2 regions of the Bacteroides sp. AM23-12 genome follow, and region 1 is predicted to be linked to the other one. Evidence: riboswitches for the same ligand, from Rfam matches in the RefSeq annotation. Region 1 holds a riboswitch; the other holds the start of a gene.
What was found. Region 1 has a riboswitch for thiamine pyrophosphate ahead of DW640_RS15950 (TonB-dependent receptor). Riboswitches for the same ligand answer to the same signal wherever they lie in the genome.

Region 2: it holds a riboswitch for thiamine pyrophosphate, as region 1 does, so the genes downstream of both, thiS (sulfur carrier protein ThiS) here and DW640_RS15950 (TonB-dependent receptor) in region 1, are expected to answer to the same signal.

Annotation. Positions count from the first base shown of each region.
Region 1 covers NZ_QTLF01000020.1:70,292-74,485, reverse strand. Annotated here, with positions in the region: gene DW640_RS15950 (TonB-dependent receptor) at 1-1,898, opposite strand, end outside; TPP riboswitch at 1,899-1,995, opposite strand; gene DW640_RS15945 (mechanosensitive ion channel family protein) at 2,130-3,041, shown strand; gene DW640_RS15940 (hypothetical protein) at 3,141-3,380, opposite strand; gene DW640_RS15935 (O-acetylhomoserine aminocarboxypropyltransferase/cysteine synthase family protein) at 3,505-4,194, opposite strand, start outside.
Region 2 covers NZ_QTLF01000004.1:78,810-83,003, forward strand. Annotated here, with positions in the region: gene DW640_RS05590 (superoxide dismutase) at 1-50, shown strand, start outside; gene DW640_RS05595 (HAMP domain-containing sensor histidine kinase) at 206-2,188, shown strand; TPP riboswitch at 2,244-2,338, shown strand; gene thiS (sulfur carrier protein ThiS) at 2,400-2,600, shown strand; gene DW640_RS05605 (thiamine phosphate synthase) at 2,605-3,234, shown strand; gene DW640_RS05610 (thiazole synthase) at 3,247-4,020, shown strand; gene thiC (phosphomethylpyrimidine synthase ThiC) at 4,101-4,194, shown strand, end outside.

The DNA.
Region 1 (4,194 bases):
TTCAGCAGGAAATCCGGTGAAAAGGCGATGCGAGTACTCTTATGAGAAACGCTTACGACGTCCAGTAAGTTCCAGCCATCGTAAATGGGAATGTTTTCTACAAAATTCTTGATACGGTTTTTGCTCCATGTCGCATTGATATCCCATTGGAACCATTTACAGGGCTTGATACCTAGCATCAGTTCGATTCCCATCCGGTAGCTGTCCGGAACGTTTTCTGTCAGGGCTTCACCGATATCGTTCAAAGCTCCGGTGAGGACAAGCTGGTCGGTATAATCCATGTAGTAGAAGTTGGCGCCTGCTGTCAGCCAATGATTGGCGAATGTGTATCCGGCTTCGTAGTCGAGCAGCTTTTCAGCTTTCGGATAACTGTCGGGATCGCCATCCGTATAATTATTTCTTGTCGGTTCTTTTTGAGCTACGGAGAAAGAAGCGTAGACACGGTGATTGGAGTTGATATTCCAGTTCAGTCCGACTTTCGGGTTGAAAAAGTCGAATTTCTTGTCTACGGCCAGCAGACGCAACGCACTTTTATTCCAGTCGTATTTGTCATTTGCTCCGTCGATGGTGTAGTCGATGTGCCGGTATTGCAGGTCGGCATAGGCACTTAGTCCTCCGGTAAGGTCGTAGCTTGCTTTCAGATAGATGTTACCGTCGGTTTTCTTCGATTGGTTGCGGTAGTATTCATGGGCGGGAGATAGTGCGCCGATGTAGTTCTTTACCCAAGTCACTTTCCCGAAGTTATTGCCCCGATATTGATTGATGCCTCCGCCCAAAGATGCCGTTAGTCGGTGGTTGGTATAATTGAGGGAGAAAACACCCCCGCCAAACTTATTATCCATTTTCTTCTGGCGGACCAGATCGCTTTCCGAAATTTCTTTTCCGTCTGTTGTAAAAGGTTTCAGACCGTATTCTACGAAAGATCTGTCTTCTTTATATTCCTCATAGTAGCCGTCACCTTTGGTGTAGTGCAGAGCTACGTTCAGATTCCATGCGGTGGAGAAAGTATGGTTGAAAAGGAGTTGATAATTCTTTTGCAGATAGTTATCCGTCTGGTCGGCATAATAATGTTTTTCATTATCGTCTCCGGTATATTCGCCGCAAGGGTTATACTGTCTTCCGTGTTCTTCCATTTCTGCTTTAGTAGCATATCCCCAGGCATGATACGTCTTTTCTTTTCCTGCGAATGCGATCAGTTTGACAGACGTATTTTCGGCGAAATATCCTCCTTGCAGATAGTAAGAGTTGAGATTGACGGAGGCACGGTCGATATATCCGTCCGTACCGATGTTGGAAAGTCGGGCATCGAATGTCCAGTGATTGTTCAGCAGTCCGGTTCCCACTTTTACAGTTTCCTTGTGGGTGTTGAAAGAACCATAGGAACCGTTGAACTCGGCATACGGTTTCATGGACGCGCCTTCGGTCTGCATATTGACACTGGCTCCGAAGGCACCGGCGCCGTTGGTCGATGTTCCTGCGCCACGTTGCACTTGCATATCCTTTACGGAAGAAGAGAAGTCGGGCATATTTACCCAGAACAGGTTGTGGCTTTCGGCATCGTTCATCGGGATGCCGTTTACAGTGATATTGATACGCGTGCCGTCAGTGCCTCGTACACGAAGAGTCGTATAGCCGATGCCCGATCCCGCATCCGATGTGGTCAGCGTGGAAGGAGTCATGCTCAGCAGGTAGGGAATATCCTGCCCGAAGTTCACTTTTTTAAGTTCGGCTTTGCCTATATTGGTAAATGCTACGGGAGTTTTTGCTGTAGCACGTGTGGATACTACCTGCACTTCTTGCAGGTTGATTACTTTCAGACTATCCTTTGCACTCGTTTGTGCATGGACAGGGAAGCCTGCGCCCAATAAGGCGACGGCCATCATCATCATTTTTTTCATCTTGCTTATTAATTAGTTCTCTACGCCGGCATTACCCGGTTCAGATTCTATGGGTATGTTCTCAGCCCGTCATGTTAAGGCACCCCTACTTAGTGAATCGTTGGCAAAATTACTGCTTTTGCGGGAGGAAAGCAAAAAAAACTTTTAGATTTGCTAAAAACAATATAACTTTGTAGTTTGTTGAAATATGACAAGTCAGCTATTTATTCATTTTAATATAATTATCAAATTATGCTACTATTATTTCAAGCGACAGCAACACAGCTTGCGGATTCTACACAAATCGTCGCAGATAAATTAATGGAAGAAGCGATAGCCAATGCGGACGGATTGGATAAGCTTTCTCTGATCACCCAGCAATTGGTAGATTTCGGTATCCGTGCCGGAGAACGCATCCTGATTGCAACCCTTGTCTTCATTGTCGGACGCTTCCTCATCTCGATGCTCAACCGATTTGTCGGACGTCTGATGGACAGGAGAAAGGTGGATATAAGCATCAAGACTTTTGTGAAGAGTCTGGTAAATATTCTGCTGACCATTCTGTTGATTATCTCCGTAGTCGGTGCTCTGGGAGTCGAAACAACTTCTTTTGCAGCCCTGTTGGCTTCTGCCGGTGTGGCTGTCGGTATGGCGTTGTCCGGTAACTTGCAGAACTTTGCCGGCGGACTGATCGTATTGCTTTTCAAGCCTTATAAGGTAGGAGATTGGATTGAAAGTCAGGGAGTTTCCGGAACGGTCAAGGAAATACAGATATTTCACACCATTCTGACTACCGGAGATAATAAAGTGATTTATATACCGAACGGTGCAATGAGCAGCGGAGTGGTGACAAACTATAATACACAGACAACGCGCCGTGTAGAATGGATTGTTGGCGTGGATTATGGAGAAGATTATAATAAGGTACAGCAGATTGTCCGTGATATACTGACGGCCGACAATCGTATTCTGACTGATCCCGCCCCGTTTATTGCCCTTCATGCGCTGGATGCCAGCAGTGTGAATGTGGTAGCCCGTGTGTGGGTGAATACGGCAGATTACTGGGGAGTTTATTTTGATATAAACAAGACTATTTATGAAACCTTTAATGAAAAAGGCATCAACTTCCCGTTCCCGCAACTTACCGTGCATCAGGGAAACTGATCACTATAAGATATATACTAAAACGAGAGAGTTTCACTTCGGTGAGACTCTCTCGTTTTATATGAACAAATTGTCTGGTGTGATTGGAAAATTTCTTTTTTATTTGATGCCAAAGTCTTCTGCAAATTCATATCGGTCTTCTTTGATCCCCAGTACATGGTTGATTTTCCTTCTTTTTTCAAGGTCCTTAAAGTAGCTTTCTACTACCTGATAGAGATCAAAATTACTGGTTGATCCTGCGGCAAGATCGAGTGACTCCACCATTTTCTCTACTGCCTGGTGGATTTTCCCTGCGTCTATCAGATGCAGTTCGTTGCTGTGTATTAAATATTTCTCCATAACTGCAATGTTTTAATGTTATATTGTTATAACGTATCATAGTGATGGAAAGTTCAATCCCCGAATCTTCATTGCGTCTTGTTGTCAATCACATTTTAACAGACAAATAGGTTAGAATCTAATGTCAGATTTTGGCGAGTGCCTGTTCCAGATCGGCTATCAGGTCATTGATATGTTCCGTTCCGATGGATAGACGTACAGTGCCCGGATAAATCTCCTGTTCTGCAAGTTCCTGCGCATTAAGTTGCGAGTGTGTGGTACTTGCCGGATGGATGACTAGTGATTTCACGTCAGCTACATTGGCCAGCAACGAGAAAATCTCCAGACTGTCGATGAAGCGGTGTGCTTCTTCCTGTCCTCCTTTTACTTCAAACGTAAAGATGGAGCCTGCACCATTCGGGAAATAGCGTTGATAGAGTGCATGATCCGGATGATCGGAGAGTGACGGATGATTGACTTTCTTCACCTTCGGATGATTATTCAGGAAGTTCACCACTTTTAGCGCGTTTTCTACATGACGTTCTACACGCAAAGAAAGTGTTTCCAGCCCTTGCAGCAGGATGAAGGCATTGAACGGACTGATCGTTGCTCCCGTATCCCGTAGCAAAGTGGCACGAATGCGGGTGACGTAAGCAGCCGGACCGGCAGCGTCTACAAAGCGTACTCCGTGGTAACTCGGATCGGGCTCTGTCAACTGTGGGAATTTACCCGAAGCTACCCAGTCGAATTTACCGGAGTCAACGATTACTCCTCCCAAGGAACTGCCATGACCACCAATGAATTTGGTTGCGGAGTGCACTACAATGTCTGCTCC
Region 2 (4,194 bases), on a different contig from region 1:
ACGCCCTGTGGAACATCATCGACTGGGATGTGGTAGAAAAACGAATGTAACCGGACTCATTAAAATTAAGCTAAACTATACTATTGAAAAGGTCGTTGTGAATTTCACAGCGGCCTTTTTTCTAGCATAAAAAACTAAACTATCTATTGTATTTCAAAGGCATAATTTGTATTTTTGCAATAGCCGAAAATCAAAACAGACAATTATGACACTTCAGCTAAAAAATAAAAAATGGCGCATTGTCTACGTTATTTCCTTTCTTTTATTCTCCTTTACAGGCAATGCGGCTATTCCGGAAGAACCGGAAGAGGAGATTCTTTTCGTGACGTCCTATAATTCCGATACTAAATATACCTACGATAATATCAACACGTTCGTAGAAACGTACCGCCAACTGGGTGGCAAGTATTCCACCATCGTAGAAAACATGAATGTTACCGACCTCAATCAATCCAGAAAATGGAAAAAAAGACTTACCAACATTCTGGACAAACATCCGAACGCCAAGCTGGTTATCCTGCTGGGTGGCGAAGCGTGGAGCAGTTTCCTGCACCTCGAAGACGAGAAGTACAGACAACTGCCCGTATTTTGCGCTATGGCATCGCGCAACGGCATCCGTATTCCGGAAGACTCTATTGATATACGGACTTATGAACCTCAGAGTATCGACTTAACGGAAAGAATGAACAAATACAATATAATATACTGTAACACATATGAATATGATATCGATAAGGACATAGAAATGATGCGAAGCTTTTATCCGGATATGGAGCATTTAGTGTTCATCTCGGACAACACCTACAACGGACTTGCCGAACAAGCGTGGGTAAAAAAGAATATGAAACGCTATCCGGAAATATCGACGACCTATATTGACGGCCGTATCCACACCCTTGATGCTGCCGCCAAACAACTACGCGATGTCCCCAAAAATTCGGTTGCACTACTGGGTATCTGGAGAATTGACAATCGGGGCATAACGTATATGAACAACTCTGTATATGCTTTCTCCAAAGCGAATCCAGAGTTGCCTGTTTTCAGCCTGACTGCTACCGCCATCGGTTATTGGGCAATCGGAGGATATATCCCCCAATACGACGGGATAGGGAGAAGCATGGGAGAACAGGCTTATCAATTTCTGGACAAGGGGAAAAACAATGTCGGCCACATTCATTTGTTGCCCAACAGATACAAATTTGATGCCAACAAACTGCATGAATGGGGATTTCAGGACAAGAAACTACCTTTCAATTCACTTATCATCAACCAACAGGTGTCTTTCTTTCAGGCATATCGGACGGAAGTGCAATTCATCCTGTTTACCTTCCTTGTACTGATAGGCGGACTGTTTATCTCACTGTATTATTATTACCGGACAAAAATCTTAAAGAATCACCTTGAGAAGACTACAGCCCAACTAAGGGAAGATAAAAAGAAACTGGAATTATCGGAAATTGCACTACGTTATGCCAAAGAGCGTGCCGAAGAAGCCAATCAACTGAAAAGTGCCTTCGTATCAAATATGAGCCACGAAATACGGACACCGCTGAACGCCATTGTCGGCTTTTCCAGCCTGCTGATCGATACCGTGGAAACAACGGACGAGCAGAAGGAATATGCGGATATCATCCAGACTAATTCCGAATTGTTATTGCAACTGATCAGTGATGTACTGGATGTATCACGTCTGGAATCAGGCAAACTGCTGTTCAAGTATGAATGGTGCGAACTGGTAAATCATTGCCAGAACATGATCACACTGACCAGAAAGAACCGGACAAGAGATATAGATGTCAGGCTTCAGATGCCGAAAGAGCCTTATATGCTCTATACCGATCCGCTACGTTTGCAGCAGGTTATCATCAACTTACTGAACAATGCGTTGAAGTTTACTCCCGACGGCGGAAGTATCACGCTGAATTATGAAATAGATGAAGAAGACCAGTGTATGCTGTTCTCTGTGACCGATACAGGCTCGGGCATCCCCGAAGACAAGCAGGAACTGGTATTCCAGCGTTTTGAGAAGCTCAACGAATTTGTGCAGGGAACAGGCTTGGGACTGGCAATCTGCAAACTGACCATACAACGCATGGGAGGCGATATCTGGATTGACAAGAATTATAAGAACGGAGCACGGTTTGTCTTTTCTCATCCTATCAAAAAACGGGAATCGGAAGAAAAATGAAAAAAAACCGGATAATTTGATGAATCTTTGTTTCTTTTTCGCTTACTTTGCTCCCGTAAAGACAAAGGGGTGCCCCAAAGAGGGGCTGAGATTATACCCTAGGAACCTGAGGCAGTTAGCACTGACGTAGGGATTGTGTTTCTTTCTTATCGCCTTTCTATATAAGCACGCTCTTTGTATTTACTTTCAACTTATTAATACTGATAGGACAATGAAAGTACAAGTTAACAACAAAGAGGTGGAAATGATTCCTGCTTCTACCCTTACACAACTGGCTGCCCAACTGGAACTTCCAGCACAAGGCATCGCTATTGCCGTAAACAACAAAATGATTCCACGTTCCGAATGGGAAAAATTCGCATTACAGGAGAATGATAACCTCGTGGTCATCAAAGCGGCTTGTGGAGGGTAAAAGTATGGTCAGTCTACAATTTATCACCCACCAGACCGATCGGTATACTTATTTCGAATCGGCACTCATGGCACTTGAAGGAGGATGTAAATGGATTCAGCTACGCATGAAGGAAGCTCCGTATGAAGAGGTGGAAGCTGTTGCCCTCCAACTAAAGCCTCTCTGCAAAGAAAAAGAAGCGATCTTACTTCTGGATGATCACGTCGAACTTGCCAAAAAGCTGGAAGTGGACGGAGTGCATCTGGGCAAAAAAGACATGCCGATAGATCAGGCACGACAATTACTTGGAGAAGCATTTATTATCGGAGGTACGGCAAATACATTCGAAGATGTCGTACAGCACTACCGTGCCGGAGCGGATTACCTCGGCATCGGTCCTTTCCGGTTTACCACTACAAAGAAAAACCTGAGTCCTGTTCTGGGACTGGAAGGTTATGCCGCTATTTTATCTCAGATGAAAGAAGCGAATATCGAACTGCCGGTAGTAGCCATCGGAGGAATCACCTGTGAGGATATACCCGCCATACTCGAAACCGGAGTGAACGGAATAGCACTTTCCGGAACGATTCTTCGGGCGGAGGATCCGGCAGCGGAAACACGAAAGATTTTGAACATGAAATGTATAATCAAATAAAATAATTGAAAAGTGGAAAAGTTAGTAATTGCAGGCCGTGAGTTCGACTCCCGCCTTTTTCTGGGTACAGGAAAATTCAATTCCAATGAAGTAATGGAACAAGCCATTCTGGCATCGGGCACTGAAATGGTAACCGTAGCAATGAAGCGCATCGACATGGATGACAAAGAAGACGACATGCTGAAACATATTATTCATCCGAATATCCAGTTGCTACCCAACACATCGGGAGTACGCGATGCGGAAGAAGCTGTTTTCGCCGCACAGATGGCACGTGAAGCTTTTGGTACCAACTGGCTGAAACTGGAAATCCATCCGGATCCGCGCTATCTGCTCCCCGACTCTATCGAAACCCTGAAGGCTACAGAACAGCTTGTCAAACTGGGCTTCATCGTATTACCCTATTGCCAGGCCGACCCTGTGCTCTGCAAACGACTGGAAGAAGCCGGTGCCGCTACCGTAATGCCGCTGGGTGCTCCCATCGGAACTAACAAAGGACTGCAAACCAAAGAATTCCTGCAGATTATTATCGAACAGGCCGGTATCCCCGTTGTCGTAGATGCCGGAATCGGTGCACCGAGCCACGCTGCCGAAGCAATGGAACTGGGAGCTTCTGCCGTACTGGTAAATACCGCCATCGCCGTAGCAGGCAATCCGGTAGAAATGGCGTTGGCCTTCAAAGCCGCCACCGAAGCCGGAAGACGGGCATACGAAGCAGGACTGGGTCTGCAGGCTGATAACTTTATAGCAGAAGCAAGTTCACCTTTAACTGCATTTTTGGAATAAGTAATAGGTGATAAGTAATAGGTAATAAGTAGGGAGTAGTGTTTGTTTCACTATTCTTAATAATACGATAATAAAATTCTATGGAACAAAAAATAAAATTTTCCCGTTCTCAGAAAGTGTATCTGCCGGGTAAACTCTATCCGAACATCCGTGTAGCCATGCGGAAAGTTGAAC